One region of the Romboutsia lituseburensis genome, then DNA from elsewhere that is predicted to be linked to it. Evidence: riboswitches for the same ligand, from Rfam matches in the RefSeq annotation. Region 1 holds a riboswitch; each other region holds the start of a gene.

Region 1 (8,278 bases):
ACCAAAAGACTTTGAAGGGAAGGTTTATGGTGGTTGGGGTTCACCAGCTGAAGATGCTATATTAGATGCGGTTATGAAAAAAGAAGGTAAAGATTTTAAAAATCTAAAAGTAGTAAATATAGGAGATGATGATTTCTTTACAGCGACAAGCAAAAACATAGATTTTGCATGGATTTTTGAAGGATGGACTGCGATAGAAGCAAGTCAACGTGGAGTAGAGTTAGACTATATACCAATAGGTGAAGTTGATAAAAGACTTGATTATTATACACCTATTATAATATCGAATGAAAAATTATTAAAAGAAAAACCAGAAGTTGCTAAAAAATTCTTAGAGGCAACAAAAAAAGGTTATGAATATGCAATAGAAAATCCTAAGGAAGCTGCTAAGATACTTGTAAAACATGCACCTGAAATAGATGAAAACCTAGCAATAAAAAGTCAAGAATATTTAGCTGAAAAATATATTGATGATGCAAAAAGATGGGGAGAAATGAAAGACAGTGTATGGAACAATTATACAGAGTTCTTAAGAGAATATAAATTGATAAATAAAGACTTAAAACCTAGTGAGGCTTATACTAATGAATTCTTACCAAAATAAAAATGTTAAAATAGATATTAAAAACATTTCTAAATCTTATGAAGATGTTAAGGTATTAGATAATATAAGTATAAGGGTCTGTGAAGGTGAATTTGTAAGTATACTTGGCCCTAGTGGATGCGGTAAAAGTACTATATTTAATATGATTACAAATTTAATCGAATATGATAGTGGAAGTATTGAGATTAATGGTAAATTGAGTTATATGTATCAAAAAGATTTATTACTACCTCATAAAACTATAATAGATAATGTTAGTTTGCCATTAACTATTATGAAGGAAAAGAACTTTTATAATAAATCTATAAGAAAAAAAGAAGCGCATAAAAATGTTATACAGTATTTTAAAACATTTGGATTAGAAGGGTATGAAAATAAATATCCAAAAGAATTATCTGGTGGGATGAAACAAAGAGCTAATTTTTTAAGAACTTTTGTAAATTCAAATGATATTATGCTGCTAGATGAGCCATTTGGAGCGCTAGACTCTATAACTAAAGCATCAATGCAAAATTGGTTATTAGATATAAAAAATAAAGTAAATTCAACTATACTATTAATAACTCATGATATAGATGAAGCTATAATGTTATCTGACAAAATATATGTTATATCTAAAAAGCCTGCAATTGTAAAAAAAGAATTTACAATTGATAAAACTTATATAAGTGATGAAAACCTAGAATATATTGTTAAATTGAAAAAAGAAATATTAAATTTATTATAAACTAAGGCACATGGATTAGATAAAAATTCATGTGCCTTAGTTTGTATTTAAATAAGCATAAAAGCTGTAGTAAAGTAAAATATTAGACTTAAAAATATAATTTATGCTATAATTAAATCTGACTTTAAGTTTGAAATATAAAGGAGAAAAAAGTATGACAGAAGACATTAAAGCTATTTTTGAAGAAGATGAATTAAAGCTATGTGTCAACGAAAATGACATTTATATAAATATACCAAAAGAAATATTAAACAAAGGTATGAAATTAATAAAGGAATACATAAAAATATATAAAAATATTGAAGCATTAAAAGAAAGTGTAAATAAGTATTTATTTGATAGAAATAGTTCAATAAATCATATGAACATCCTAAATCAAATTTTGCAAATAAAGAATTATGAATATTTTAACGAAATAGAACCATTTATAAATGTTGATATAAATGATATAGAAAATAGATTATTAAATATGTGTTTAGTCTTTAATATAAAAATAGAGGATATAAATAATTTAAAAGATGAATTATCTCAAAACTATGTAAATAATACTGAGAACTTAAATAATATTATAGATAAAGAATATGTTAAAGAAATAATAAACTATATAGAAGATAATGAAATTTATTCTTTAAATCAGAAGTCTAGATATGGATCAATATCTAGCGAGTATGAAGTTAAAAATAAATCTGAAATAGTTGATAAAAATGAAGATGAAACTAATGGTGAGTATAGCCCAATTCTTGTTATTCATAGACCTGCAAAATATCATAGGGGTACATATATATTAGAAGAAAATTCTTATGTATATATAAAAAGACAGCCACTAGATGCATTAATAAAACAAGAAAGACTGGAAGAAAAGGGTATAGATTCAATGGGTGCTATACTATACAAAAAGTTAAAACACGATCTTACGAATGAGAATTTACAAGAATTGCTAGCTGAACTTTATGTGTACTCTCAAAAAAATAATTCTCAATTTGATAATATTAAATTAGCAGACATAACTTCTAATAAAGTGTGGATGACAGCAGACAAACTTAAAAAAGAATTTAAGGAACTTAGATATTATCATAAAAACTTAACTCAAAAAGTAAAAGAAATTTATGACTCAACAGGGGCATATTATACTCAAATAGGAGGCAAGTATATATTTAACAGTAGAGAGTTTTTACATAGCTATAAAACATATAAGGGAAAAGATATAACAAACTAAAGAATATTAAATGAAATTGTTAATAGTTTGTAAAATAGGTTAATTAATGGTAAAATACGATACATTTTAGTCGATGAGAGAATATATTTATAGAAAGAAAGAACATCACATTTAATTAATAATTAACCATTTTTACAAAACTAGGAATAATAAAATTTTTATAAAAGGAGATGTTAAAAGTGACTACAACAGCATGGATATTTATGGGTGTAGCTTGGACATCAATAATTGCAGTATGCAGTTTAGCTCTTGCAAAGGTACTTAAATAGTTTGTAGTTATCAAAATTTATAGCATCTAGTTAAAAAAGACTATCCAGGATATTTTTATTATGGATGGTCTTTTAATTTTTATAGATTAAATAAGAAATTAATAAAATCTATTACAGTTGATATATGTAGAATGATTATATATAATAAATAATATAAGTACATATTAAGATATTAGGTGTCAATGTGACTTAATAGGGAATTAGATTAAATCTCTAAGCTACCCCAGTAACCGTAAAACGGACGAAATCTAAAATACCACTGATTAATCGGGAAGGTTTGAAAGTAGGACGAAGTTGAGCCGGGAGAACTGCCTAAAATCTAACTAGTACCTTCTGAGGGTGGGGATTAGTGTGATTTTCAATTGTAATTTAGTAATTGATTTAAACAGGCATGCCCTTTAGGTATGTCTTTTTGAATATGTCAAAAACTTAATAAAACACCCTAAACAATCAACTAGAAAGGTAATTCAAAATATGATTAGGAGAAAAAGTTTATCCTTAGTATGCATACCAATAGTGTTTTTAATAATTTGCATGGGAATATCTATAGGAAGTTCTAATATTAATTTGTTAGATACAGCTAATATATTATTAAATAAAATGTTTAACATTCCTTTAATAGATAATATAAACCCTAAAGATGTATCAATAATATGGTCTATAAGATTTCCAAGAGTTTTATTAGCATTTATGGTTGGAGGCTGTTTATCTGTAAGTGGTGCAGTAGTTCAGTCTATATTAAAAAATGAGTTAGCATCACCTTATACTCTAGGTGTATCATCAGGTGCATCACTAGGTGCAGGATTGGTTATAGTTCTTGGAATATCAATACCACTATTAGGAACCTTAACACTTCCGTTAATTGGTTTTTTATCAGGTCTTTTGACTGTTTATTTAGTAATAGTATTTAGCCAAAAAGTAGATAAAACAATGTCGAATAATACTATAATACTTGCAGGAATGGTACTTTCATTATTCGTAAATGCTCTTTTGACAACAATAACAGCTTTGTTTAGTGAAGATATAAAAAGTATTACAATGTGGCAGATGGGAAGTTTTTCCATGAAAGGATGGTCATACGTAAAAGTCCTTGTACCATTTTTGTTAATAGGAATGATAGGTGTATTAAAGTATACTAAAGAGATGGATATTTTAACGTTTGGAGAAGAGCAAGCAAAAGCTGTTGGTGTAGATACTGCTAAGGTTAAAAAGCACTTATTTATATTATCGGCAACTTTAACAGGCTCAGCAGTAGCCTTAAGTGGAACGATAGGATTTGTTGATTTAATTGCACCACATATAGTTAGAAAGGTATTTGGGTCAAAACATACATATGTGATACCAATGTCTTTTATATTTGGAGGATGCTTAATGGTTATAACAGATCTTATATCTAGAACTATAGTATCACCACAAGAACTGCCAGTAGGTGCTATAACGGCTCTTATAGGAGCGCCATTCTTTGCATATGTTTATTTTAATAATAAAAAAGGGTAGGTAAGAAAATGCTAGAAGTCAAAGAGCTTTATTGCGGATATGATAATAATGACATTATAAAAAATGTAAATTTTGAAGTTAAAAAAGGTGAAAATATTTGTATAATAGGGCCAAATGGTTGTGGAAAGAGTACTTTACTTAAGTCTATTGCAAATATAATTGATTATAGAGGAAGTATAAAGATAGATGGTAAAGAAGTTAATACATTTAATAGGAAAGAATTAGCTACAAAAGTGGCTTTAATGAGCCAAATATCTCAAATATATTTTCCTTATACAATTTATGAAACAGTATCGCTGGGAAGATATGCTTATTTAAAAGGTCCATTTCAATCTTTAAAAGGTGAAGATAGAGATATAGTTATTGATAGTATAGAAAAAGTCGGACTTTATGATATAAAAGATAAAATGATAAGTGAGTTGTCAGGAGGACAATTACAAAGAGTATTTTTAGCTAGAACATTTGCTCAAAATCCTGAAATTATATTATTGGATGAACCTACAAATCATCTAGATTTAAAGCATCAGATAGAATTACTGCAACATTTAGTCATTTGGGCAAAAGATAATAATAAGATTGTTGTTGGAGTTTTACATGATTTAAATTTAGTTCAGTATTTTTCAGATAATGTAATTATGGTAAGTAAAGGTGAGGTAGTAGCTAAGGGAACACCTAAAGAGGTCTTAATAAGTGAAAAACTTAAACAAGTTTATGATATAGATGTTAAGCAATTTATGATAGAAGTGCTTAAAAAGTGGGAATAAGAAGAATGTAGTACATACAATCAAGAGAAATTTTTAAATTAGAAGGAGAAGTAAATATGAGCAAGAAGTTTATTATGTCATTTAGCGGGGGTAAAGATAGTACTTTAGCACTTTATAGAATGATGAACAAAGGATATGTCCCTATAGGATTATTAGTAACAGTTAAAAAGGGTGAAACAGGTTCGTGGACTCATAGCATACAAAAAGAATTGTTAAATAAAGTTAGTGAGAGTTTAGATATACCTTTATTTTTAGTTGAATGTGAAATGAATGAATATGAACATAAATTTACAGAGACGCTTTTAAAAGCAAAAGAGCTAGGAGCTCAATCTTGTGTATTTGGAGATATAGATATATCTGATCATAGAAAATGGTGCGAAGATAGATGCAAGGAAGCAGAACTTGAGGCTATATTACCTTTATGGCAAGAGGATAGAGAAAAACTAGTGAATGAATTTATAGACAATGGATTTAGTACAGTAATTAAAAAAGTAAATTTAACGCAATTGCCTAGTGATTTTTTAGGAAAGGTACTAACTCGTGAAATTGTTGGGGAGATTAAGGATTTAAAATGTGATCCATGTGGTGAAAATGGTGAATATCATACATTTGTAATTGATGGTCCGATATTTAAAGAAAAAGTAAACTTTAAAATTAATAAAATAGTAATTGATGGTGATTATGGTAATCTAGATATATCAATATAAATAAAATATGAACTAAAAAGAGTGTTAAATTTAGCACTCTTTTTATATTGTAAAAATTTAATTAATATAAGGTATAATTGATACGGCCTAATATACATGGACGTTATAGTATGAAACAAGCAAAGTTTACTCAATAGGTAAGTTATGGTAGAATATACATAGAAAATAGAAGAAGAAATGTCAGGGCACAATAGTACCCCCTATTTTATTACTATACGGAGGTATAATTGAGACTACAAGAGAAGTTAATTAGTTTTCTTATAGTTTTGAATTTAAATTAGAGTAATTGTTTTATTAGATAATTTATTTTACAGTGGGGAATGAATAGATAAAATTGACATATGCTTAAGAGGGGATTATAAAAGTGAGCTGATTTTTTTGAAAAGGAGGTTAAAAGGTGGTTACATTAAAGGAAATTGCCAACGAGGTTGGTGTATCTGTAGGTACTGTTTCTAGAGTATTAAACCATGATACAACAATTAGTGTTTCTGATGAAACTAAAATAAAGATATTTGAAACTGCAGAAGAAATGCAATATAAGACTTTAAAGCAAAGAAAAAGTAGTAGTAAAGTTAAAATAAATAAATTAAGAGTCGGGATAGTTGAGATGTATAATCATAGTGAACAACTACAAGATCCTTACTATTTACTTCTTAGAAGTGTAGTAGATAGAGAATGTTTTGATAATGAAATAGAAGTTGTAAATGTTTATAAATCGGAAAAAGAATATAAATTTATAGGTGAAGAAAAGCTAAATGGAATAATTGCTATAGGTAAATTTAACGGTGAAGAAGTAAATATGATGAATGAAATTAGTGACAATATAGTATTTTTAGATTCTTCACCAGATGAGCAACGCTATGACTCGGTTAAAGTTAATTTTAAATTAGGGACTTATAAGGCGCTAGATTATTTGTTTGAATTAGGTCATAGTGATATTGGATATATTGGAAGTACAAAGACTTTAGATAACAAAAAAGAAAAAAATCTTGATTATAGATTAAGATACTATACTGATTATATGAAGTCTAAAGGAGTATATAAAAAAGAAAATATAATAGATACAAAAGAAATGACTGCTATGGATGGATATGAATCTACAATAGAGTTTATAAATAGTAATGAAAATATGCCTACTGCTTTCTTTGTTGGAAATGATACTATAGCAACGGGGGTACTTAAAGCTTTATATGAAAATAATATAAAGGTTCCGGATGATGTTAGTATAGTTGGATTTAATGATTTAATAGCATCTAAGCATACAATTGTACCGCTTACAACTGTTAGGGTACATATAGAGCATTTAGCAAGTGCTTCAGTTGATTTAATAATTGAGAAAATAAATAAAAGTAGAAAATATTGTAAAAAAGTTATAATACCTAGTGAACTAGTAATTAGAAAAAGTACAAAAAGTATAATATAAATGTAATAAAAAATAGCAACTAATTTTGTTTAGTTGCTATTTTTTATGTATAAATACATAAAATTTAAATAAAAACTTAAATACTAAATTTAGTTAAAAAAATATAAAATATAGTAAAATTATACTAAAAAATATTGGCTCAAGCTTATTAGTGTGCTAACATTTAAGTGTAAAAAACAAATATAAAGGGGAATTGTAAAATGTATTTAGGGGTGGATTATTATCCGGAACAGTGGAATGAATGTATGACAGATAATGATTTAGAAAACATAATAGAATTAGGAGCCAACGTAATAAGAATAGGGGAATTTGCTTGGCATATGATGGAGAGTATAGAGGGAAATTATGATTTTTCATACTTTGATAATATTATAAAAAAGGCAAAAGATAAAAGATTAAAAGTAATATTTGGCACACCAACAGCTACAATACCTGCATGGCTAGCTAAAAAACACCCTGATGTTCTATCTGAATTTGAGAATAATAAAAAAAGAGTATTTGGAGGAAGAAGACAGTATTGCTTTAATAGTAAAACCTATATAGAATACTCTAAAAAAATAATAACAAAGCTTGCAACTCATTATAAAGATGAAAAAAATATTATTGCATGGCAAATTGATAATGAATTTGGCCATGAAGGTAGTGATGTTTGCTATTGTAGCAATTGTGAAAAAGAATTTAGAGCGTACTTAAAAAAAGTCTACAACAATGATATAAAGAAATTAAATGAAACTTGGGGAACAATTTTTTGGTCTCAAGCTTATAATGAATTTGATGAGATACCTTTACCAACAAAAACTATAACAACTCATAATCCTAGTCTTAGGATAGAATGGGAAAGATTCAGATCTTTAAGCATTGAAAAGTATGCAAAACTTCAAGTTGATACATTAAAAGAAACAATTGGAGTAGATGTAGTTGTAATTCATGATTTTTCTGGTGGTTATTTTGATAAGAGTTTTGATTTTTCAAAAGTAGCAAAACATATAGATGTAGTAGCATATAATAATTATCCTGTATGGGGAGGACAAGCAAATCCTATACCACCACATGAAATCGCTTGTGGGCTAG
Region 2 (8,278 bases), 1.3 Mb from region 1:
CTGAAATAATTTTACCTGAGTGAAGTATAATCCTCTATACATTCACTCAAGTATTGTTTAAATTATATAAGAATAAATAATGCAGTAAATATAACCATTGAAGTTAACGAAGTTGCATACATTATTTTATTTGTTTTCACTATATCTTCTATTTCAATTTCTCTTATTTTATCTCCTATAGTAGGCTTATAAACAGCTTGGCCAAAGTATATATTAGTTCCTCCTAGCTGTACTCCTAAAGCACCGGCAACTGCCCCTTCTGGATAAGCACAGTTAGGACTTTTATGATTTTTTCTATCTCTTACTGCTATTTGAGATGCTTTTTTATAGTCATATCCTAATAGCAAACTCCCTATAGACATTAGTAGTACTGCTATTCTTGCAGGTATATAATTTGCAACATCATCTATTTTAGCTGATGCAAATCCTAAATCTTTATACTTTTCATTTTTATATCCTACTGTAGAATCTAAAGTATTTATTGCTTTATAAGCCATAGCAAGTGGCGCTCCACCAATAAATGCATAAAACATTGGTGCAATTATTCCATCTACTGTATTTTCAGCTACAGTTTCTACTGTTGCCCTTATTATTTCACCTTCATCTAAATCAGTAGTATCCCTTCCTACTATGTAAGATAGCTGTGTTCTAGACTTTTCTATATCTCCTGTTTTTAGAACATTATATATTTTTATAGCTTCATCTTTTAAACACTTAGTTGCTAATGTTGTATATATTAAAACTGAATTAGCAATTATGTAGCCACCTGGAATAAAACTAAATAACTTAACTATCATATAAGTTACTAGGTAAGTTAGTCCTACTGTTATAGTCCATAAAACAAATCCACCTATTTTTAAACCTTTATCTGTTTTAGCTATATTTCTTATTTTATTTTCAGTCACTTTTATTAATTTTCCAATATATCTAACTGGATGAGGGAAGGAATATGGATCACCTATAATTAAATCAATTATATATCCTATATAAATAGATACTATATTCATATTAGTTGTTTCCTTCCTCTAAATACTTATCTACTCTATTGTTTAATAAGTTTTTTATACAATCTAAATTATTATAAAAATGAGTATGTAAATATGTAGCTAAAGTATTATTTTTACTATATCCACCTTCCCACTCGTTAACTACTTTTCCATCTCTTTCTTTTCTCATAACGTATGCACATTCCTCTTCTGTTTCAAATACAGAGTGATGGAACTCATGACCTTTTATCATTTCATCAGCCTTAGATAAAACGGTATCACCTTTTGCAGTACCATAACAATATCCAAATCTTTTTAGGGATGTTGTCATTTTACTATTCCCTTCAAATATACCTACCATATCATAAGATATATTTTCTTTATCTAACAGGGTTTGACCTAAGTACATAAGTCCACCACATTCTGCATAGATAGGTATATTGTTTTCATGAGCTTCTTTTATAGATTCTCTCATTAATACATTTGCTTCTATTTCTTTACTAAATATTTCTGGGAATCCTCCACCTATATAAATATAATCTGATTTTGGTACCTTATTATCTTTTAATGGACTAAAGTATTTTATATCTAAACCTAACTCTTCTAGTAATTCTATATTTTCTCTATAGTAAAAATTAAAAGCTTTATCATAAGCTATAGCTATTGATTTTCCTTTAACTTTATTTTCTTCTATAAAATTATCTAATTTAAATGTGCTTTCTATTTCTTCAGTCTCTGAAATTTCTATAATCCTATCTATATTTATATACTTTTCTATTTCCTCAGCTAAGCTATTAAACTTGTTTTTTAAACCATCTATCTCTACACTTGGCACAAGTCCTAAATGCCTAGATTCTAATGAAAATTCATTGTTAGGTGGGAAGTACCCTAAAACTTCAACACCGCAATATGTTTCGATGGCTTCTTTTATAATTTCATAATGTGTCTTAGTCCTTACATTATTTACTATTACACCTTTTATATTTACATCTTTATCTAGTTCTTTATATCCTAATACCATAGCTGCACTTGATGCTGCCATAGCTTTACCATTTATAACTAGTATCACAGGAGCTTTAAGTATTTTTGATGTATGCGAACTTGTACAATTATCTAAGTTTATTCCTATTCCATCATATAATCCCATTACACCTTCTACTACTGATATATCAGCATCATCTGATGCTTTATTAAAAACGTATTTGATTTGCTCATCATTTAGCATGTATGAATCTAAATTTCTTGAATGTCTTCCTGTTATAAAAGTATGGTAAGATGGGTCTATATAATCTGGACCTACTTTATATGGCTGTACTCTCATATTTCTTTTAGTTAGAGCCTGCATTATTCCTAGCGATATAGTTGTTTTACCTACACCACTATTAGTTCCTGCTATTAAAATTTTTTTCATATATTCCACCCAATTATATAATTTATTTTTTTATTACTGATTTTTCATGTTCATCCATAATTTCATATATTTTTTTTATATCTAAATGTTCTCTTAGCAATTCAGCAAGTCGATCATATTCTTTTTGCTTAAATTCTTCAAAAGAAGCAACACTACTTTTTACTTTTTCTAATCCTTTAGCTTCTCTTATATTATTTAAAAGTGATCTTGTAAAATCTACATCATCAAATATTCCATGAAGATATGTTCCAACTACATTCCCCTCTTGATTTACACTTCCCTCTTGATAATTTACCTGTTCATCCAATTTTTTAGTTATTGTATTTAGACTATTTACACTACTTCCTATATCAGTTATTCCCATATGTATTTCGTAACCTTTTACTTTTTTTCCACCTAAATTACTCATATATCCATTAAGTTTTTGACTTATAATAGCGTTTACTTGTGTCGTAGTTTTTTCTTTTTCAAAAGTCGTTATAGTATCTAATAAACCTATTCCATCAAACTCCTCAGTATCACCTTCAACATGATATGGATCTCTAAGTTTTTTACCTAACATCTGATATCCACCACATATTCCAAATATTAGTTTACCCTTTTTATGAAGCTCTTTTATTTGCTCCTCTAATCCACTTTCTCTTATATACTTTAAGTCATCAATTGTACTTTTGCTTCCTGGTAAAATTACTATATCTGGATTTCCTAAACTTTCTCCATATCCTACATATCTAATACTTACATCTTCTTGTGTTTCAAATATATTAAAATCTGTAAAATTAGACATATGAGGTGTTCTAATTATTTCTATATGAATATCATTTTTATCCATCTTTGTTTTAAATTTAGTAGTTACGCTATCCTCATCTTCTATTTTTATATCACTATAAGGAATAACCCCAAGAACAGGAACTTTTATTATTTCTTCTAACATTTTTATTCCTTCACCTAAAAGTTCTTTTCTTCCCCTAAATTTATTTATAATTACACCCTTAACTCTTTTTCTTTCTTCTTCACTTAATAAAAGCATTGTACCTGCTAGTGATGCAAATACTCCACCTCTATCTATATCTCCAACAATTATTACTGGAGCATCTGCAATTTCTGCCATACCCATATTCGCAATATCATGTTCCTTTAAATTTATCTCAGCTGTACTACCTGCACCTTCCATTACTACAACATCATACTTATCACTAAAACTTTTAAAAATATCCTTTAGTTCTTTTGCTAGTATTGGCTTATATGTATGATAGTCCGAAGAAGACATGTCCTCTCTTACTTTTCCCCTTACAATCACCTGGCATCTATGATTTCCTGATGGTTTTAATAATATTGGATTCATATCTGCAATAGGTTCTATTCCTGCTGCTTCAGCTTGAAAAACTTGTGCTCTCCCCATTTCTAATCCTTCTTTTGTTATAAAAGAATTTAATGCCATATTTTGTGATTTAAATGGTGCAACACTATATCCATCTTGTTTAAACACTCTACATAGACCAGCAGTTAAAATACTTTTCCCAACATTTGATGCTGTCCCTTGTAACATTATTTTTTTGCCCACTGTTTCACTTCCTTTATCTCATTATAAATTTCATAACAAAAAAAGTCCTAGCTCTAGTTAGAGTTAGGACTTTTATTCTATGATATATCAAATAAAAACCTTCACCCCGAAGATCTCATTAATAAATTAAATTAGGCAGGTATCCTGGCTCAACTTCATCCTACTCCTATACCTTCCCATCTTTTAAGACAGTGGCAATTTTTAGTTTCGTCCGTTTTACAGTAGCGGGGGCTGCAAAGGCATTTCACCTTTTTCCCTTTTAATTTTCCTTTAAAGAAAAACCTCTTTTAATCTAATATTCAATTTTAAAGGCTCATAAAATTTGTATTATTCATAGTATGTATTACTGTAAATCCATTATCTATTTCTAAAATTGTAACTGATGCATTATCAATTTTAAAGTTCCAATGATATTTATAGCTATTTGATATTAAATAAGTAATTATGTTTCTTATAGTTCCACCATGGGAACATACAAGTACTGTTTTATTTTTCTCTTCAGAAAGTATATTACTTATTTCATCAGCTACTCTATTATATGAGTCTATCAAACTTTCTCCATTAGGATACTTATATTCATATCCCTTATTTATCATATCTTGAAATTCATTAGGGTAACTTTTCTTTATATCTTCAAATGTTATACCTTCAAAATCACCAAAACTAATTTCTTTCAAGTTTTCTTTTTCTTTTATTTGTATATCCTTTATTTTAGATATCTCTTTAACTGTATCTTTAGTCCTAGAAGATGTTGTTGTATAGATACTATCTATTTTTATATCTTCTAAATATCTAGTAAGTTGTTTAATTTGTTTCTTTCCAATTTCACTTACTTGGCTATCTATATGACCTGATAATCTATTGTTTTGATTGTCAGTTGTCAAAGCATGTCTTACTAAAATTAATTTTGTCATTTATTTTCCTCTTTTAGCTTAACCTATTATTAGATATATGTAAAGTAAATATATTACTTCTCCTAATTCTATACTACATCCTAATATATCACCTGTTACTCCGTCAATCTTTTTATATACGTGACCTTTAAATATTTGATTGAATAAAAGCACAAGTATTATTGATAATAACACTTTAATTATAATTTCAAACGGAGTTAAGAACATAAATCTTGCAATTAATGTTATTAATACTATTGTATATACTATAGCAGTTAAAAACATTCCTGTTGTTAATTTACCTATAAACATATTACCCATGCCTTTAGCTCTTGGAGAAACAGTTTTATATGTAAGCCTAATTACACCTAGTCTTCCTATCACAGGCATAAACATTACTAGCCACATGTATCCATTATTTATAATGCTGTATATAAATCCTACTTTAAGCAAAATAACAAACATTACTGCTAAAAGTGAATTTGTACCTAACCTTGAATCTTTCATTATTTCTAACATTTTTTCTTTATCTCTATAGCTGTATAAAGCATCAAAAGTGTCACCTAATCCATCTATATGAAGACCACCTGTTAAAACTACAGAGCTTAAGGTTATAATTATCGCTGTTACAAATGGATCAAATATATAACCACATATTGTTCCTATTAAAAATAAAAGTACTCCTAGTACAAATCCAACTAAAGGAAAATATGTTATAGACTTATGAAATTCCTCATCAAATCCTACATCTATATTTATAGGTATTCTGGTCATAAACTGAAGTAATGCAATAAATCGTTTCATAATCTACCCCTTTATTTTCATAGGTATACCACTTACTACAAAATAAACTTCATCGCTTTCTGATGCTATTTGTTGATTGATTCTACCTACAATATCTGTGTATACTCTGCTTAATTTATTAGCTGGAACTACTGCCATTCCAAGCTCATTTGTTACAACTACAAAGTATAGATTAGTTTTTTTAATTTCTTCTATTAATTTTTTTACTTGATCTTTTATATACTTTTCTAACTCATTTATTTCTTCTTGATTAGCTTTATCTATATCCATATCATAAGTAAACATTAAATTATTTACTAATAAAGTCACACAATCTAGTATTACTGTCTCATGATTATTTGATATTTCTTTAATAATAGAGTATATATCTTTATATATTTCATAAGTACTCCAATTTTGTGGTCTACTTTCTTTATGTTTCTTTACTCTATCTTTCATCTCATCATCAAATGGTATAGAAGTTGCTATATACGCTGTGCTATTATTTTGGTCTATGCATAATTTTTCTGCAAAATTACTTTTACCAGACCTAGCTCCACCTGTTACTAATATAATTTTGCTCATGGTACTTCTCCTATCTAAATAACTACTTACACCCATTCTACTTCATCAAATGTTGCCATGTTTTGATAAGCATAGTTTGATGCTTCTATTATATTAAATGCAAGTGCTGCACCACTACCTTCTCCTAGCCTCATATCCATATTAAGTACGGGACTTAAATCTAGCATTTCTAATGCTTTTTGAGTTCCAGCTTCAGCTGATAAATGAGATGCTATCATATACTCTCTAGATTTAGGATTTATTTTGTATGCTAGTAGTGCTGCTGCATAAGATATAAATCCATCTAATACTACTGGTGTTTTATTTGCACTACATCCTAATATTACCCCAGCCATAGATCCTATTTCAAATCCACCTACTTTAGATAATATATCTATTCCATCATTTGGATTTGGTTTGTTTAATTCTATTGCATTTCTAATTGTATCTGCTTTATGTTTTAATCTTTCTTTTTTTAATCCTGCACCTATTCCAGTTACTATAGCTGGATCACATCCATCTATTACAGATATTATTGCACTACTAGGAGTAGTGTTACAAATACCCATCTCTCCAATTCCTATAACTTTATATCCTTTTTCTATACATTCTTCGGCCATTTCAATCCCAATTTCTAGACATTTTATAGCTTCCTCTCTAGTCATTGCAGGACCTTTAGCCATATTTGATGTTCCCTTTCTTATCTTGTAGTCCCTAACTCCATCTAATTTATGGTCACAATTAACGCCAACATCTACCGCTATAACATCAGCTCCTACAAATTTACTTAAAGCACCTACTCCACATAAACCTTTTGTAAAGTTTGGAAATTGCAATTGAGTTATATCTTGAGGATCTGGAGCTACACCTTCTTCATAGACTCCATGATCTCCTGCAAAAGCTATTATTGCTTTCTTAGAAGTATCAAATTTTGCTGTTCCATATATTCCTGCTAATTGCATACAAATATCTTCTATTTTTCCAAGGCTGCCTTTAGGTTTTATAAGTGTATCAAGCCTATTTTTAGCTTTTTGAATAGAATTTTTATCTAAAGAATATATATTTTTTGAGATATTCTCTAATAAATACATTTTTATTTCTCCTCTCATTGCTTTATTTAAAAAAGGGAATGTACTAAAGTATATTTATTTTAAATACATCCCCTTTCTCAATTTTATTGTATTGTCTAATTTTAATATAAACTTATCCAAACAAATAAAGGTTCAACATAAAAGAATATTCTACACATTATTTGTATATCCTTTATTATTAGTTTAAAAATAGACAAGAAATTTTGTTTTATTTATTTTTTAAAGATTATGAGCTGCTTTTAATGCTTCATAACAAGCATTTATTGTGTAATCTATATCTTCATTTGTATGAGCATTAGATAAGAACATTGCCTCAAATTGAGTTGGTGCTAAAAGTATCCCTCTCTTTAATAATTCTGCAAAATACTTATTAAATTTAGTTACATCGCATTTAGTTACATCATCATAGTTATTTATTGGCCCTTCTGTAAAGAATAAACAAACTAATGATCCAGCTCTATTTACAGTGTAATTTAATCCTAGCTTTTCAACATTAGATTTTAATCCTTTTTCTAATCTTATAGCTTTTTCTTCTAAATTTTTATATATTTGAGGATTATCTCTTAATATTTCTAAGTTCTTTTTACCCATATACATAGCTAATGGATTACCCGATAAAGTCCCCGCTTGATAAACAGGACCTACTGGAGATACCATACTCATTATTTCTTTAGTTCCTCCATAGGCACCTACTGGCAATCCAGCTCCTATTATTTTACCGAAACAAGCCATATCTGGTTTTATACCAAAATACCCTACTGAACTACTATAATTTAATCTAAATCCAGTTATTACTTCGTCAAATATTAAAACTGTTCCATATTCTTTAGTTATATCTCTTAATAATTGTAAGAACTCTTGAGTTCCTGGAACAACTCCCATATTTCCTGAAACTGTTTCAACTATAACTGCTGCAATTTCATTACCTTGCTCATTGAATATTGTTCTAACTTCATCTAAATCATTGTACTTACAGACTAATGTAT
Region 3 (8,278 bases), 2.2 Mb from region 1:
ATTAGATAGTGTATTACTTGGACATGGTCAGATTGCATATTCTCCATTACAAGCTGGACCATATAATAATCCAGATATAGAAAAATTTGATTATAATCCAGATAAAACGAAACAAGAGTTAGAGAAAAATGGATGGAAGCTAGATTCAAAAGGTATATATGAGAAAAATGGGACAAAATTATCTTTTGAGATAGTGTGTAGCGAAGGCGATCAAGTAAGGATAGACATGGCTAATATTTGTTCACAACAATTAAAGCAAGTAGGTGTTGACGCTAAGGTATCAGTTAAGTCTGAAATTGATTGGGAAAATCAAGACAGTTATTTAATTGGATGGGGTAGCCCATTTGATCCGGATGATCATACATATAAAGTATTTGGAACAGACAAAGGTTCTAATTTTAATATGTACTCTAATAAGAATATTGATGAATTACTTCAAAAAGCAAGAGAAACAGATGATAATAATGAAAGAATGAAATACTATAAGGAATTCCAAGAAGAAATGGTTAAAGATATGCCGTATACATTTATATCATATATAGATGCTATATATGTTGGAAAAAGCAATGTAAAAGGTATAACTCATGAAACTACTTTAGGACATCATGGTGTAGGAATATTCTGGAACATAGCTGACTGGACAATAGAATAGTTATTTTAAATAGCTTAAGGAGCTATAGGCTCCTTAAGCTTTAAATAGTATAGGGGTAGATTATTATGAATAATATATTGGAAATAAAAAACTTAGAAGTTAGTTTTAATACAGAAGATGGAGAAGTTGAAGCTGTAAGGAATATAGAGTTAAAACTTAAAAGAGGAGAAACATTGGCAATAGTAGGTGAATCAGGATGTGGAAAATCAGTTTTATGTAAAACTATAATGAGAATATTACCTAAAAATGGTTTTATAAAAAAAGGAAAAATATCTTTAAATAATTATAATATAGTTGATAAAAGTCAAAAAGAAATGAATAGTATTAGAGGCAAAGAAGTAAGTATGATATTTCAAGATCCTATGACATCGCTTAATCCAACAATTTCTGTAGGAAAACAAATTCAGGAGTCAGTACTAGTACATAATAAAATAAGTAAATTAGAAGCGAAGAAAAAAGCAATAGAGTTAATTGAATTAGTTGGTATAGATAATGCTAAGAGTAGATACAAGCAATATCCCCATCATTTTTCAGGAGGAATGAGACAAAGGATAGTAATAGCAATAGCCCTAGCATGTAATCCAAAGATACTTATAGCTGATGAACCAACAACTGCATTAGATGTTACTATTCAATCACAAATAATTGAGTTAATTAAAAGCTTACAGGATAAAACAGGTATTTCTATCATATTTATAACACATGATTTAGGAGTAGTAGCTGAAATTGCAGATAGAGTAGCTGTTATGTATGCAGGAAAGATAGTTGAAGTAGGAACGGCGGAAGATATATTTTATAATGCGAAACATCCTTATACAAGAGGACTTTTAAACTCATTACCTGATATTAAAAATGACGTGGATTTTTTATACAGCATACCTGGTATGCCTCCAGATTTGATAAATCCTCCTAAAGGAGATGCATTTGCTTGTAGAAATGAGAATGCTTTAAAAATTGATTATTTTGAAGAGCCACCTATGTTTAAAATAAGTGAAAAACATAGTGCTGCAACTTGGTTACTTCACGAAAAAGCACCTGAATTTAATAAAAGTAGATTTAATAAATCAGAAAAGAGGGTTAGCAATGAATAAGGAGAAAATCTTACAGATAAAAAATTTAAAACAATATTTTAAGCTGGATAAAAAAAATATGATAAGGGCTGTAGATGATATATCATTTGATATTTATAAAGGTGAAATTTTTGGATTGGTAGGGGAATCAGGATCAGGAAAATCTACTATAGGAAGGTGTATAATGAATATTTATAAACCAACTAACGGCAAGATAATATATAGAGATAAATGTATTACTGACAGAAAAGTATATAAAAAAGAAAAAAAAATTATAAATAAAAATATGCAAATAATATTTCAAGATTCTTCATCAGCTTTAAATCCAAGAATGAAAGTTGGTGATATAATAGCAGAGCCATTAAAAATACAAAAAATTTATAAAAATAAAGAACAAAGACATGAAAAAGTAAAACAGGTTTTACAATTAGTAGGATTAGATGAAAGTAGTATAAATAAATATCCAAGTGAATTTTCAGGTGGTCAGCGACAAAGAATACAAATAGCTAGAGCAATTTGTATAGATCCAGAATTTATAATAGCAGATGAACCAATTGCATCTCTTGATGTTTCTATTCAAGCTCAGATAGTAAATTTATTTAAAAAATTAAAAAAAGAAACAAGTTCAACTTGCCTATTCATAGCTCATGATTTATCCATGATTAAACATATAAGTGACAGAATCGGTGTAATGTATAATGGCAAATTAGTAGAGTTAGCTACAGCAAATGAGTTATATAGTAATCCTATACACCCATATACAAAGTCGTTATTATCATCAATACCAATACCAGACCCTAGAAAAACAAAGTCTAGACAAAAGATTAAGTATAGTCAATCAATACATGATTACTCTAAAGAAGAGCCAGAATGGATAGAAGTATATAAAGATCATTATGTATATTTATCACAAAGTGAAATTCGATTATTTAATAATAGGTTAAATATAGTATAAAAAATAGTGATTATAATATACATGTTAATTATAATCACTATTTTTTTTATTTAAATTAAAAAGATATTTATTTACATATTTAAAGATAATATAAAAAGAATTTATAAAATTATGTATAAATATGGCTATATATGCATATTTACAATATAATTATACTTAAGTAATTAAATTACTATATGGATAATATTAAAAAAGGAAGATGGATGAAATTTCCACACAGTGCCGCTACTGTAATTAGGAAGCTGAAACTATAAAATCCACTGGATATATATTCTGGGAAGGTAAGTTGAAGTGATGATCTATAAGTCAGGATACTTTTATAATATTAAAAATATCGATACTCTTCGGTATAAAGGGTGATATTACATGATATTTAATAAAAAATATATGAAAAACTTTGCGGAGTATCCTTATACTAATCTATATGTAATGCGATAATTTAGTGACTAGGAGATTAGAAATGGAGAAAGAGATACATATACAATGTGAGAAGAAAAGCATAATACAATCAATGCCGATTTATATTATTACATCATTAGTACTAATAGCAATTCTACTTTTATCTATAGGGGTATCTGTTACTATAGGATCTGTAGATATAAGTATAAAAGAAGTCTATGAGATTATATTTAATAAATTATTTAATCTAAATATAGTTATAGATCCAGCGGTAAATGATGTTGTATGGTTGATTAGATTACCAAGAATTATTTTATCTATAGGGGTAGGAATCGGACTATCAGTTGTAGGAATAGTAATGCAAGCTATAGTTAAAAACCCATTGGCAGACCCTTATATATTAGGTGTATCATCAGGCGCATCTTTAGGTGCGACAGTTGCAGTTATGTTTGGAGTCGGTAGTATATTTGGAACAAATGCAATAGGTGTTTGTGGATTTATAGGTGCATTTATTATATCTATGCTTGTATTATTAATATCTAATATAGGTGGAAGGTCAAATTCAATAAAACTTCTTTTGGCTGGAATGGCATTGAGCTCTGTTTGTAGTGCATTTTCTAGTTTTATTGTATATTTTGCAAATAATGCTGAGGGAATGCAAAGCATAACGTTTTGGCTAATGGGAAGCTTAGCAGGAGCTGATTGGAACGAAATACAATTCATATTACCTACTATTTTATTAGGAACCGTATTTTTCATAACACAATATAGAACTTTAAATTTAATGTTACTAGGAGATGAAGTCTCAATAACATTAGGTACAGATTTACATAAATATAGACATTTATATTTAATAGTAACCTCTTTAATGATAGGTACATTAGTATATGCATCAGGTATGATTGGATTTGTTGGTTTAGTAATACCACACATGGTAAGAATGATTTTTGGAACAGATCATAAAAAGATAATACCAATAGGAGCTATATTAGGAGCTATATTTTTAATATGGGCAGACGTACTATCTAGAACTATTATAAAAGGAACGGAGATACCTATAGGAATATTAATATCAATGATAGGGGCACCATGTTTTATTTGGTTAATGGTTAAAAAGACGTATGGATTTGGAGGCAAAAACTAATGAATATAAAAACTGAAAATATTTATGTAAAAATTGGTAATAAGCATATATTAAAGGGTATAGATATAGATGTAAATAAAAAAGAATTTATTGGAATAATAGGGCCTAATGGAAGCGGAAAATCAACTTTTCTAAAATGTATATATAGGAACTTAAAGCCTACAAGTGGAGTTATTAATTTAGATAAAATTGATATAAATAAATTAACTGTAAAAGAAACTGCTAAAAAAATTAGCGTAGTATCACAACATAATCATTATAACTTTGATTTTAGTGTTGAGGATATTGTACTTATGGGAAGAGCACCTCATAAAAAAATGATGGAGAGAGATAGCTTAAAGGATTATGAAATTGTAGACAAAGCTTTGGAAAAAGTTAATATGGAAGATTTTAAAAAAAGAAGTTTTACAACTCTATCAGGAGGAGAACAACAAAGGATTATATTAGCTAGAGCTTTAGCTCAACAAACGGAATGTTTAATATTAGATGAACCAACTAATCATTTAGACATAAAGTATCAGCTACAATTAATGAATATAGTAAAGCAGTTAAATATAGAGGTAATAGCGGCAATACATGACTTAAACATAGCAGCAATGTATTGTGATAAAATTTATGTATTAAAAGATGGCGAAATTGTAGCGTATGGAAAACCAAATGAAATATTAACAAAAGAGTTAATAAAAAATGTTTATGAAGTAGATGCTACTATAACAAAAAATAATGAAAATAACACCATAAATATAGCATATAGCCCATATATTTAAATATATATAAATAAATTGTTTACAAATTTTTCTAGTGTAATATATAATGAATTGACATAAAATTTAACAACGAGGTGATACATATGAAAAAAGTAAGTGTAGTTTTAGAAAATTTAAAGGATGAACTAGCTGGTTTATTAAATGTAATGCTAGTATCAGAAAGAATGAATAGTCAAAGATGTATAGCAAAAGATGTAGATACAACTAAAACTATAATTGATCACAAAAATGAAAGTGAAGAGTTTAGCCAAGACGATTTAAATAAAATTGGAATGGAAATAGGTAAATTAACTCAAGACTTAAAAGGAATGGCTAACGAAATGTTAGTATCAGAAAGAATAAATAGTCAAAGATGCATAGCAAAAGATGTAGATACAACTAAGACTATAGTAGATCATAAGGAAAACAAAACAGAGTTTACTAAAGAAGAAATAAATAAATTAGCAGAAGAAGCTAAGCAACTAGTTAATACAATGTTAGTATCAGAAAGAATAAATAGTCAAAGATGTATAGCAAAAGATATAGATACAACTAAGACTATAATAGATCATGACAATAAAAAAGAAGAAGTAAATAAAACAGATATAAATACATTGATAAAAGAGCTAAAAGGTATAGTAGCAGAGATGTTAGTATCAGAAAGAATAAATAGCCAAAGATGTATAGCAAAAGATGTAGATACAACTAAAACTATAATAGATCATAAAAACAAATAATTATTAAAAGCACTTATTGATATTAAGTGCTTTTTTTATGCTTAAATTCTATGTTATTAATAAATTTTATATATTTGATTAATAATAATAAATGTAACCAATTCATAAAATGTTAATAATTATATAAATATAAACAATCTTTTTAAATCCAAAAAATATTAAATCTTTAAATAAGGAAGTGGACATCTATGATAAAAAAAAATAAATTAATCTATGGTATTGTTTTTTTATTGATAGTACTTGGATTGATGGATACAGTAGTTAAAAAATCAACTAAAGAAGATTTAATTAAAGGTGAGAATCAAAGAAGTTTTAAAGAACATGTTGTATTTTATCCACAACATCAAGATGATGAAGTTTTATGGGGTGGTAGTGCAATAGTTGAAGCCATTAAACAGTGTGGAAAAGATAATGTCTATGTGGTATTAGTATCAGATGGGTCTGGTGTAAATGTTTTTAATAACCATAAGTATAAAGATTTAACTAGAAAAGAAAAAGAAGCATTAAGAAACGTAGAATTCAAAGCAGCATTAAAACATCTAGGTATAAAAGAAAAAAATATAATAATACTAGCGGATATTGATAATCATGAAGGTACTCATTTTGACCTTATGGAAAAAGTAGCTTTAAATTTTGAAAAGAAATTTGTAAGCGTGACACATGTATCGCATTGCTATAAATTAGATAACCATCCTATGCATAGGCAAAATGGAAAAGTCATACATAAACTATATGAAGAAGGTAAGTTAAAGGATGTAATGTACTTTTTAAAACCTAAATATGCTGAAAAAGTGGATCCGAATAAAAAAACTACGTATGTAGTAATTAATGATAAAGAATATAATAAAATAAAAAATGCATGTAAAGAATATCAATTAAAAAATAATAAAGATCATCGATATGGCATAGGTTATACTTCTGCACATAGCTATTTTGATGAATTATTACTAAATCCAAAGTTAACATCAACATTGTACGAAGAGAATAAGTAACTAAAAAACTACTTTAATAAATTTATTTTATTTAGATTTATTAAAGTAGTTTTTTTAATAGTTACAAAAATATGTCTTTATAGTAACAAATGTTTACAAAAATACTAATATAAAAAACCTTATAGTATAATGAAAATAAGCAATAATTGGAAAGGGGGATTTATATGAAGCTATTATGGCTAATAGTAGCTATTATATTTGCAATAGCAGAAGCTATGACACCGAGTTTGACGTTGATTTGGTTTAGTATAGGTGCCTTGATATTAATATTCTTAAGTACTTTTATTAAAAGTATTTTAATCCAAGTAATATTATTTGGAATAATATCAGTAACATTACTTATAGTAGCAACAAAAATTATAGTAAAGAAAGATGAAAATCATCAATATGATACTAATTTACAAGCTATAGTAAAGAAAAGCGGTGTTGTAAGAAAAGACATTCTTCCGAATGAAACTGGAATAGTTGTAGTTGAAAATGAAGAATGGAGTGCTATATCTGTAAATAATGAAGCAATATTAGAAAATACAGAAGTAGAAATATTAAAAATAGAAGGTGTAAAATTAATAGTAAGTAAAAAATAAAAATTAGGGGGAGAAAATATGGAATTATCATCAATCGTAGGATTAGCACTGCCAATAGTAATTATAATAGTAGCAGTGATAATAGGATTATCTTGTGTAAAAGTAATCAAACAATCTAGAGTAGGTATAATAATGAGACTTGGAAAGTTTAGAAAGGTAGCTGATACTGGAGTTCATTTTTTAGTACCATTTATTGATCAAATGAGTTATGTTATAGACTTGAGAGAAAATGTAGTTGATTTTCCACCTCAACCAGTTATAACTAAAGATAACGTAACTATGCAAATAGATACAGTTGTTTACTATAGAGTAACTGATCCTGTAAGATACGTATTTGAAATAGCAGATCCTATTACAGCTATAGAAAATTTAACAGCAACAACATTAAGAAACTTAATTGGAGAACTTGATTTAGATGAAACATTAACATCTAGAGATGTAATAAATACTAAGATGAGATCAATATTAGATGAAGCTACAGATAAATGGGGTATAAAGGTAAACAGAGTTGAGTTAAAGAATATAATGCCTCCTCATGATATTCAAGTAGCTATGGAAAAACAAATGAGAGCTGAAAGGGAAAGAAGAGAATCTATACTTCAAGCAGAAGGTAATAAATCATCATCTATATTACAAGCAGAAGGTGAGAAACAATCTGCAATATTAAGAGCCGAGGCAAAAAAAGAAGCTATGATTCGTGAAGCTGAAGGACAAAAAGAATCTTCTATACTTAAATCACAAGGTGAGGCCGAAGCTATAAGACAGATAGCAATAGCTAAAGCAGAAGGGGAAGCAGAAGTTATATTAAGAGTTCAGCAAGCTACAGCTAAAGGTCTTAGAGAAGTATTCTTAGCTATGAAAGAATCAGAAGTTGATGAAAATATGTTAGCTTTAAAATCAATGGAAGCCTTAGAAAAAGTTGCTCAAGGAAATGCGACTAAATTAGTTTTACCATCAGAAGCTGTAAATTTATTAGGAACTTTCAAAGGAATAAAAGAA

What was found. Region 1 has a riboswitch for cobalamin ahead of NWE74_RS03975 (FecCD family ABC transporter permease). Riboswitches for the same ligand answer to the same signal wherever they lie in the genome.
Region 2: it holds a riboswitch for cobalamin, as region 1 does, so the genes downstream of both, NWE74_RS10245 (cobyric acid synthase) here and NWE74_RS03975 (FecCD family ABC transporter permease) in region 1, are expected to answer to the same signal.
Region 3: it holds a riboswitch for cobalamin, as region 1 does, so the genes downstream of both, NWE74_RS14335 (FecCD family ABC transporter permease) here and NWE74_RS03975 (FecCD family ABC transporter permease) in region 1, are expected to answer to the same signal.

The regions. Positions count from the first base shown of each region.
Region 1 is NZ_JANQBQ010000001.1:786,934-795,211, reverse strand. Features, by position in the region: gene NWE74_RS03990 (ABC transporter substrate-binding protein) at 1-604, shown strand, start outside; gene NWE74_RS03985 (ABC transporter ATP-binding protein) at 585-1,331, shown strand; gene NWE74_RS03980 (hypothetical protein) at 1,486-2,547, shown strand; cobalamin riboswitch at 2,974-3,147, shown strand; gene NWE74_RS03975 (FecCD family ABC transporter permease) at 3,291-4,313, shown strand; gene NWE74_RS03970 (ABC transporter ATP-binding protein) at 4,322-5,077, shown strand; gene NWE74_RS03965 (diphthine--ammonia ligase) at 5,134-5,784, shown strand; gene NWE74_RS03960 (LacI family DNA-binding transcriptional regulator) at 6,182-7,207, shown strand; gene NWE74_RS03955 (beta-galactosidase) at 7,408-8,278, shown strand, end outside.
Region 2 is NZ_JANQBQ010000001.1:2,134,809-2,143,086, forward strand. Features, by position in the region: gene cbiB (adenosylcobinamide-phosphate synthase CbiB) at 63-1,007, opposite strand; gene NWE74_RS10240 (cobyrinate a,c-diamide synthase) at 1,009-2,397, opposite strand; gene NWE74_RS10245 (cobyric acid synthase) at 2,420-3,961, opposite strand; cobalamin riboswitch at 4,078-4,262, opposite strand; gene NWE74_RS10250 (histidine phosphatase family protein) at 4,267-4,875, opposite strand; gene cobS (adenosylcobinamide-GDP ribazoletransferase) at 4,894-5,658, opposite strand; gene cobU (bifunctional adenosylcobinamide kinase/adenosylcobinamide-phosphate guanylyltransferase) at 5,662-6,222, opposite strand; gene cobT (nicotinate-nucleotide--dimethylbenzimidazole phosphoribosyltransferase) at 6,249-7,292, opposite strand; gene hemL (glutamate-1-semialdehyde 2,1-aminomutase) at 7,512-8,278, opposite strand, start outside.
Region 3 is NZ_JANQBQ010000001.1:2,944,845-2,953,122, forward strand. Features, by position in the region: gene NWE74_RS14320 (ABC transporter substrate-binding protein) at 1-652, shown strand, start outside; gene NWE74_RS14325 (ABC transporter ATP-binding protein) at 718-1,743, shown strand; gene NWE74_RS14330 (ATP-binding cassette domain-containing protein) at 1,736-2,677, shown strand; cobalamin riboswitch at 2,847-2,994, shown strand; gene NWE74_RS14335 (FecCD family ABC transporter permease) at 3,138-4,220, shown strand; gene NWE74_RS14340 (ABC transporter ATP-binding protein) at 4,220-4,987, shown strand; gene NWE74_RS14345 (hypothetical protein) at 5,071-5,703, shown strand; gene NWE74_RS14350 (PIG-L family deacetylase) at 5,892-6,695, shown strand; gene NWE74_RS14355 (NfeD family protein) at 6,860-7,279, shown strand; gene NWE74_RS14360 (SPFH domain-containing protein) at 7,298-8,278, shown strand, end outside.